Variovorax paradoxus: one gene and its partner. Each later gene encodes a partner of the first gene's protein in a complex. Links are inferred from orthologs where the notes say so. Each region holds a gene or a part of one and is shown on either strand. Other genes may lie near its edges.

Evidence for each region. The genes of interacting proteins can lie anywhere in the genome.
Region 2: the proteins of tsaD (region 1) and tsaB are in contact, whole or in part, in a solved structure (PDB 4WQ4), measured with the Escherichia coli proteins. The link is inferred for Variovorax paradoxus from one-to-one orthologs.

What each region holds. Positions count from the first base shown.
Region 1 is NZ_CP102931.1:4,409,652-4,413,971, reverse strand. Bases 588-3,542 are described here. They hold tsaD (tRNA (adenosine(37)-N6)-threonylcarbamoyltransferase complex transferase subunit TsaD), read left to right. Parts: upstream 588-1,522; coding sequence 1,523-2,563; downstream 2,564-3,542. Other genes in these bases: NWF24_RS20825 (Hsp20/alpha crystallin family protein), read right to left, coding at 3,443-3,542; NWF24_RS20830 (alpha/beta hydrolase-fold protein), read right to left, coding at 2,520-3,254; NWF24_RS20840 (nitrate regulatory protein), read right to left, coding at 588-1,402. Outside these bases: more of NWF24_RS20840, read right to left, coding at 140-587; more of NWF24_RS20825, read right to left, coding at 3,543-3,814; NWF24_RS20820 (branched-chain amino acid ABC transporter substrate-binding protein), read left to right, coding at 3,939-4,320.
Region 2 is NZ_CP102931.1:7,180,489-7,184,650, forward strand. What follows is about bases 426-3,222. They hold tsaB (tRNA (adenosine(37)-N6)-threonylcarbamoyltransferase complex dimerization subunit type 1 TsaB), read left to right. Parts: upstream 426-1,367; coding sequence 1,368-2,078; downstream 2,079-3,222. Other genes in these bases: NWF24_RS33610 (GDP-mannose pyrophosphatase), read right to left, coding at 426-485; NWF24_RS33615 (DeoR/GlpR family DNA-binding transcription regulator), read left to right, coding at 565-1,332; rimI (ribosomal protein S18-alanine N-acetyltransferase), read left to right, coding at 2,084-2,626; NWF24_RS33630 (uracil-DNA glycosylase family protein), read left to right, coding at 2,623-3,222. Outside these bases: more of NWF24_RS33610, read right to left, coding at 1-425; more of NWF24_RS33630, read left to right, coding at 3,223-3,408; pyrF (orotidine-5'-phosphate decarboxylase), read left to right, coding at 3,442-4,162. UniProt on the Escherichia coli protein: Required for the formation of a threonylcarbamoyl group on adenosine at position 37 (t(6)A37) in tRNAs that read codons beginning with adenine.

The sequences.
Region 1 (4,320 bases):
CCAGCCTTCGGACCCGCAGGCCGCTATCAAGAAAGTAGCTGGATGCGGCGGTGCAGCGCGGGTGAGAGCCCGATCAGGCGAGAAGATGCCGACTGCACGGTTGTTGTGCACTGCACCAAGTTGAACGGCTGCAACGGTCTCAGCGCGGCGGCGTGCGGTCGAGCATGGGCAGGTAGTCGGCCATTGCCAGCATCGACTCGGCCACATCGACCAGCCGCCGCTTCTGGTTCATGGCGGTCTGGCGCAACATCTTGTGCGCGTCTTCTTCGCTGAGCCGGCGGTGCGCCATCAGCAGGCCCTTGGCGCGTTCGACGATCTTGCGTTCGTTGAGCGAGGCGCGCACGGTTTCGAGCTCGTCGCTCATGGCCTGCAGGCGGTGCGACTGTTCCTGGACCATGTCGAGCACCGAACGCTCAAGATGGCGGCCGAACTGGGCGGGCGCGGCCGACTGCGCATCGGCATCGTCGAAGAACAGGGCGCCGGCCTGCGGGGCCAGCGTGTCGAGCAGCTGCCGGTATTCCTGCAACTCGCTGCGCGCCTGCACGGTCTTGCGCTCGCACAGCGAGCGCAGGTCGGCGGCCAAGCGGTCCTCGACGATCTTCATGGCGTCGATGCGGCGGGTGCAGCAGTCGAACCAGGCCTGGCTGAGCGGCACGTCAGCCGGCGCTGAGGCGGCACCGCGGCGGCGGATGCGTTCGAGCTCGGCCACTTCGGCATCGGGCTGGCTGTTGCGCCAGAGCGCGAGCACGGTCTCGCCGGAGAAATCGGCAAACACCTGGAAGCAGCGCTCCTGCGATTCGATCAGGTGTAGCCATTGCAGGCGCTGCGCCTCGTCGCTGCGGCCCATCGCCAGCGCGGCGGAGCCGAAGGCGCGCTCCTGCCCGGCGAATTCCTTGCCCTGCATGAAGTTGAACATCGCGACCAGCAGGCGCGAGATCTCGGGGTCGGTGGCGCCGTCGGCCGCCTCGAACACCACCGACAGCAGGCCGGCGACGAGCTTGGCGAACGCAGCGGTGGACTGCGCGGGCTTCAGTTCGAGCGCGTCGATGCGGCGGCGCAGGCCGGGCAGGGCGTCCAGGCCGGGGAGCACCCAGGCGATGCGGCTGAACAGGCGCGCGCTGTTGCCGGGGCCCGCACCGCGGTGGTTGTCGGCCTCGAGCTGGTCGAAGCCGGCGCGCACCTCCTGCTCGAGCGCAATGCATTCGGCGATCTGCGGGCCGCGCTGGTCGGCGAAGCGGGCGCCGCGCGAGGTGAGGAACATGTTCGACATGCCCCGCTCGCGCTGCAGCGCGTGGACGAGGCGGCCGATCACGCCCACCAGCTCGCTGGTGCGGGCGAGCTGATCCAGCTCGTCGATTTCGCAGCGGCGAGCGGCAATCAGAAAACTCAGTCCGGATTTCATGGCGGGTGGGCGCGGGGCTCTGGCTCAGTCACTGCAACATCCGTGCCCCGGGGGCGTGGAGGCCGGCACCGTTTGCCCCTTCGCGGGTGCCGGCGGAGGGCGCCGCCTACACTCGGCGGCATGCTCTTGTTGGGAATCGAATCATCCTGCGATGAAACCGGCGTGGCGCTGGTCGAGTCGCACGGCGACGCGCTGCCGTTGCTGCTTTCGCACGCGCTGCATAGCCAGATCGCCATGCACCAGGCCTACGGCGGCGTGGTGCCCGAACTGGCCAGCCGCGACCACATTCGCCGCGTGCTGCCGCTGACCGAAGCCGTCATGGCCGAAGCCGGCCGCTCGCTGGGCGAGATCGACGTGGTGGCCTACACGCGCGGGCCGGGGCTGGCGGGTGCGCTGCTGGTGGGCGCCGGCGTGGCCTGTGCGCTGGGCGTGGCGCTGGGCAAGCCGGTGCTGGGGGTGCATCACCTCGAAGGGCATCTGCTTTCGCCGTTCCTGAGCGCCGATCCGCCGGAGTTTCCGTTCGTCGCGCTGCTCGTGTCGGGCGGCCATACCCAGTTGATGCGGGTGGACGGCGTGGGTCGCTACGAACTGCTCGGCGAGACCATCGACGACGCAGCCGGCGAGGCCTTCGACAAGAGCGCCAAGCTCATGGGCCTGCCGTATCCCGGCGGGCCGTGGCTCGCGAAGCTGGCCGAAGGCGGCAATGCCACGGCCTTCAAGCTGCCGCGACCGTTGCTGCACAGCGGCGATCTCGATTTTTCATTTGCCGGCCTGAAGACGGCCGTGCTCACGCAGGCCAAGAAGCTCGGGGACCAGCTCGAAGCGAACAAGGCTGACCTGGCGGCGTCCACGCAGGCGGCCATCGTCGAGGTGCTGCTGAAGAAGTCGCTCGCCGCGCTCGACCAGACCGGGCTCAAGCGCCTGGTGGTGGCGGGGGGAGTGGGAGCCAACAGGAATCTGCGCGAGCAGCTGAATGCTGCGTGCGCGAAGCGCAAGGTGCGGGTGCACTACCCGGAGCTGCACCTGTGCACCGACAACGGCGCGATGATCGCCATGGCTGCGGCGATGCGGCTGCAGTCGGGGCTGTCGCAGGCGAGCGAGCGCTATGCCTTCGACGTCAGGCCGCGATGGCCCATGGCTTCGCTACCGGAGACTGCGTAAGCAGTTGCTTCGATCGGCCGATTGCCGGCAGCGGCAGCACGTCCAGCACATTGCGCCACAGTTGGCGCCACTGCGGCCAGTCGTGGCCACCCTCGGTCGTGAAGACGCGCCCCGGCGGCAGGGCGTCGGCCAGCAGCTTGTGGTTGCTGGCAAAGCGGTCGTCGAGCCCGAAGCCCAGGTACAGCGGCGGCAGGTTCTGCGACGGCTGGGCTTCCAGGTACTGCTGGAAGAAGGGCCAGAGCTTGCGGTCGGGCTCTTCGTCGGGCTGCGGCCCGGTGGGCGCCTGCCAGGTGCGCAGGCCGCCGGCCTTCTTGATCTCCGCGCCGAGCACCCGGCGCCCCAGGTAGGGCGCGAGTGCCACGATGCCGTCCACCGAGCCCGGCCGCGCCAGTTCGTGAATGAGCGCGCCGAAGCCGCCGATGGAAATGCCCACGAGCCAGATCGACTTGTAGCCCTTGGCGCGCTGCGGCTCGATGACCTCGGTGTGGAGGCGATCGCTCAGCGTCTGTTCGTAGTAGTAGGAAACATCCGCGTCCACCAGCAGGGAGTCGGCCGCCAGATGGCGTTCGCGCACGGCTGCGATGAACCCTTCGCGCTCGAACTCGTCGGGCTTCAGGTATGCCCCGGGCAGGAACACCAGGAGCGTGTCGGATTGTTCGTTGGGGTTGGCGGATTGAAGGTGCGTTTTCATGGTGCCTTTGGGGGCACCCGAACCGCACCGTAGCGAGTTCGGTGCGTTTACGAGACGCCCACGAAGAAGAAAGTTCTAGGAAAACGTCACATCATGTGACGTTATCTAGCGCTATTGTGAATAAGGTGCTCGTTTAAAGTCAAAACGAGGCCTTAACTAACATTTTCCTCTTGTGGGCATAGGCCAAATTAGTTGATTTGTAACTGAGTGGCTTGGCTCACGGGGACCAGTTTGCCGAGCTTCAGCGTGAGCACGCCGTTCTCAAGCTTCGCTTCGCTGGTGGCCACGTCGATGTCTTGCGGCAGCTCGTAGGCGGCCTTGAACTGGCGCTTGGCTTCGGCCTTGCTGTCGATGCGCAGCACGGCGCCTTCGATGCTGATCGCGAGGTCTTCGCGCGTGAAACCCGGCACGTCGAGCGAGAGGGTCCAGCTCTTGTCGTCCTGCTCCACGAGTGGCGAGCGGCGGGCACCGGCGAAGGCTTCGTTCACGAAGCGTTCGAACGAGCGGTCATAGGCGCGAGGAGCGAAGCGGGCGGTGCGAAGGGTGGGGGCGAAAAACATGATGAAGAACTCCTGAATCAACACAATGGGGACAAGGAATGTGTGTCCCTTACACTGCGCGGCCGTTCAATCGTGAGTGCCGCTTGACACCTCATCTAGGCGCAGCCGCACGCGTTTCAAGACAATGAATCCCCCCTTTATTTGGCGCCGCGAGGCCTTGAAATTCGCAGCGCTGGCGCTATGCGCGAGGCCCTTCGCCGCGCTCGCGCAGGCATCGGTTTCGGCGCCACCTGCGCCCATTCGCCTGGCTCTCATCGAAAGCATGAGTGGCCCCTTCGCCAACACGGGTGAAGCCGTGTTCCGCAATCTGCTGTGGGCGGTGGAGCGCGTGAATGCGCGCGGCGGCATCAAGCTGTCCGGCGGCGCGCGGCCCCTGCAGCTCGACCGCTACGACAGCAAGGGGCAGAACGAAGAGGCGCTCTCCGCACTGCGCGCCGCGATGGACGACGGCGCGCGCATCGTGCTGCAGGGCAACTCGTCGGCCACGGCCGCGGCGCTGGTCGATG
Region 2 (4,162 bases), 2.8 Mb from region 1 along the record:
GCCAGCTCCAGCACCTCGATGTCCTCGCCCTCCTCGGGCAGCCCGCCGCCCGCGCCGATGCGCATCGAGGGCTCGTAGGGCGCGACGAAGAAGTGCAGCTTCTCGGTAACGGAACCCGGGCTCATGAAGCTCTCGAAGATCTTCTGCACCGTGCCGAGCCGGTAGCCCAGTTCTTCCTCGACCTCGGCGCGGATGCGCTCCTCGGGCTCCGCGTCGTCGAGCAGGCCGGCCGCGGCCTCGATCAGCAGGTCGTCGTGGCCGTTGACGAAGGCTGGGTAGCGGAACTGGCGCGTCAGCAGCACAGTGCGCTGCGCGAGGTTGTAGGGCAGCAAGGTGGCGCCGTTGCCGCGGTCGTAGGTTTCGCGGTGCATGCGCTGCCACTGGCCGTCGTTGCGCCGCCAGTCGAAGGCGGTGGTGCGCAGCGTGTACCAGTTGTCGGAAAGCAGGGTGACTTCGTGCACCCGGACGCGGTCTTGGATGGTCATGGCGGCGAGCATATGAGCGTATTCGTGCAAAAACAAGAAAAAACGTGCAATAAACGGCGCGCGCCGATACCATCGGCCGATGCTCACCAGTCAGCGCAAGCAACACATCCTCTCGGTCCTGCGGCGCGACGGCAACGTCGTTGCGAAGTCGCTCAGCGAAGAACTGGGCCTGTCGGAAGACACCATCCGCCGCGACCTGCGCGAGCTGGCCGCCGAGGGCCTGCTGCTGCGCGTGCATGGCGGCGCACTGCCGGTCGCGGCAGCCGAAGCCGACTTCGCAGGGCGCCAGCAGCTGGCCCCCGACGAAAAGGTGGCCATCGGCCGCGCCGCCGCTCGCCTCGTGAAGCCGGGGCAGGTGGTGTTCATCGATGGCGGCACCACCGCCGTGCAGCTTGCGCGCCACCTGCCGGCGAACCTGCAGGCTACGGTGGTCACGCACAGCCCGTCGGTGGCCATCGAACTGGTGGCGCATGCCGGCATCGAGGTGGTGCTGATCGGCGGGCGCCTCTTCAAGCACTCTGTGGTGGCGGTCGGCTCGGCGGCGATGGCGGCCATTGCGCGCATCCATGCCGACACGTATTTCATGGGCGTCACCGGCGTGCACGCCGAGGCGGGGCTGACCACTGGTGACCTGGAAGAGGCCGAGATCAAGCGCGCACTGATGGCTGCGGCGGCCGAGACGGTCGTGCTGGCCTCGTCGGAAAAGCTCGGTGCGGCGTCGGCGTGGGTGGTGAACCCCGTGACCTCGGCCACCAGCCTGCTGGTATCGCCGGACGCTCCGCCCAAGGCGCTGGCGCCGCTGCGCAAGGCGGGGCTGGCGATTTTGCGCAGCGATAACGGCGCGTGACCCTGGGGATTGGCCGCCCCCTCGATAATCGGCGGATGCCCCTCGCCCTGCCCAAGCTGCTCGCCTTCGACACCAGCACCGAGCACCTGTCCGTGGCCGTGCTGCACGGCGACAGGCTGCTCGCGCACAACGGCGTGGGCGGCGCGCAAGCCTCGACCACGCTGCTCCCGCTGATCCAGCAACTGCTGGGCGACGCCGGGCTGGTGCTGTCCGAGCTCGACGCCATCGTCTTCGGCCGCGGCCCCGGTTCGTTCACCGGGCTGCGCACCGCCTGCTCGGTGGCGCAGGGACTGGCCTTCGGCGCCAAGGTGCCGCTGCTGCCGGTCGACACGCTGCTCGCCGTGGCAGAAGAAGCGCGCCATGCCTTCGGCGTGCAGCAGGTGGTGGCCGTGCTGGACGCCCGCATGGACCAGATCTATGCCGCGCGCTACGACTTCGCGGCCAACGGCCCGCTTGGTGGCGACGACGAGCCCCTGCTGCTGTCGCCCGAAGACCTCGAAGTGCCCACCGGCTGGGCGCTTGCCGGCAATGCCTTTGCCGCCTACGGCCTTCGCCTCGCCCCGGCCGCTGCCCGCCACGAGGCGCTGCCGACCGCTACCGCCATGCTGCGGCTGGCCCCCGCGCTGCTCGCGGCCGGGCGCACGGTGCCGGCCGCGCAGGCCTGGCCGCTCTATGTTCGAGATAAAGTGGCGCAAACCACCGAAGAGCGCGCCGCCATCAAGGCGGCCGCAGCCGCCGCCAACTGACCCGCATGAGCGCCGTCCTCCAGCCCGTCGAAGCCCGCCTCGAACCGCTCACTGTCGAGCGGATCGATGCCGTCTGCGCGGTCGAGCAGACGGCCTACAGCCACCCCTGGACGCGCGCCAACTTCACCGATTCCATGGCCGTGGGCTACCACTGCCAGTGCCTGCTGGCGCCCGGCGTGGCACAGGGCGCGAGCTCGCCGGTCACCCTGCTGGGCGAAACGCTGATCGGCTACTACGTCGCCATGAAGGGCGTCGACGAGGTGCACCTGCTGAACATCACCGTCGCGCCGGCCTTCCAGCGCCAGGGCTGGGCGCCGCTCATGCTCGAGGCGCTGGGCGGCTGGTCGCGCGCCGAGGGGGCGCAGTGGCTGTGGCTCGAAGTGCGCCAGAGCAACCAGCGCGCGCTCGACATCTACATGCGCCAGGGCTTTCGCAGCGTCGGGGTGCGCAAGGGCTACTACCCGGCGCACGACGGCAAGCGCGAGGACGCCGTCGTCATGAGCCTGCGTTTGAACGAATCAGGCTCCGCCTGGGGAGCCTTGCGATGAGTGCGGTACAGACATTGAAGCTCGACGCGCGTCAGCGCGCGATGCTCGACGAGATGGGCGTGAAGGTCTGGTGGCCCGTGCCCGAGGCGGTGGAAGCGGCGGCGCCTGAGACGGCTGCTGTTGCCGAAGAAGAGGTAGCCGTGGTCGAAGAACGCGTGCAGGTCGAAGCACCCGTTGCCGCGCCGGCACCGGCCGCCCGGCCTGCTGCGGCACCCGCACCGGCTGCCCGCCCGGCGGCTGCGCCGCTGTCCCAGGGCGCTGCCGTGCTGGTCGAGGCGCCCTGCCGTCTCTATGCCGACGCTGGCGCACCGGAATCCACGCAGGGCGGCTGGCTGGTCGTGGCCGACATGCCGCCCGAAGCCGACGGCCGCCACGGCGAGCCCTTCGAGGGCGACGCCGGCCGCCTGCTCGACAACATGCTGCGCGCACTGAAGCTGCACGACGGCCAGACGCCAGTGCACCTCATGCGCACCCACCGCGGCGTGGCCGCCGGCCAGCCCGGCAGCCCGCGCGCAATCGACGAGGCCTTCGACGAGCACGCCGCGGCGCTCGCCCCCCGCATCGTGCTGGCGATGGGCCCGTTGGCGGCGCAAAGCCTGATGCGCAGCGGCGACCCGTTGGGCAAGCTGCGCGGCCGCGTTGTGCCGCTGGATTCCGTCGGTGGCGCGGCGGTGGTGGCGACCTACCACCCCGCGTATTTGCTGCGCAATCCCGCCGACAAGGCCCGCGCCTGGGCCGACCTCTGCCTGGCCGCCGAACAGCACACGCCCGCTCCAAGCTGAGGGCCGAAAGCGGGCCGCCTAAAATCAGGCCCCATGACTTTCCTCGACAAGCTGGCCGCCGCACAGCAAAAAAACGGCTCCCTGCTCTGCGTGGGGCTCGATCCGGAGCCAGCCAGATTTCCGGGGCAATTCAAGGGCGACGCCAGCCGCATCTATGACTTCTGCGCGCGCATCGTCGACGCGACGGCCGACCTGGTCATCGCCTTCAAGCCGCAGATCGCCTACTTCGCGGCCCACCGCGCCGAAGCCCAGCTCGAACAGCTGATGGAGCACATGCGCCGCAACGCGCCCCACGTGCCCACGATCCTCGACGCCAAGCGCGGCGACATCGGCTCCACCGCCGAGCAATACGCCCTGGAAGCCTTCGAGCGCTACGGCGCCGACGCGGTGACGCTGTCGCCCTTCATGGGCTTCGACTCGGTCGCGCCGTACCTCAAGCACGAGGGCAAGGGCGCCTTCCTGCTGTGCCGCACCAGCAACCCTGGCGGATCTGACCTGCAGGGGCAGCGGCTGGCGGATGTCGAGGGGCAGCCCTTTTTGTACGAACACGTCGCCAGGCTGGCGCAGGGGCCGTGGAACCTGAATGGCCAGCTTGGCCTGGTGGTGGGCGCGACCTACCCGGCAGAGATCGAACGCGTGCGCGAACTCGCGCCGACGGTGCCGCTGCTGATTCCAGGCGTCGGCGCCCAGGGCGGCGATGCGGTCGCCACGGTGCGCGCCGGCTGGCGTGCCGATGCGCCGATCGTCGTGAACT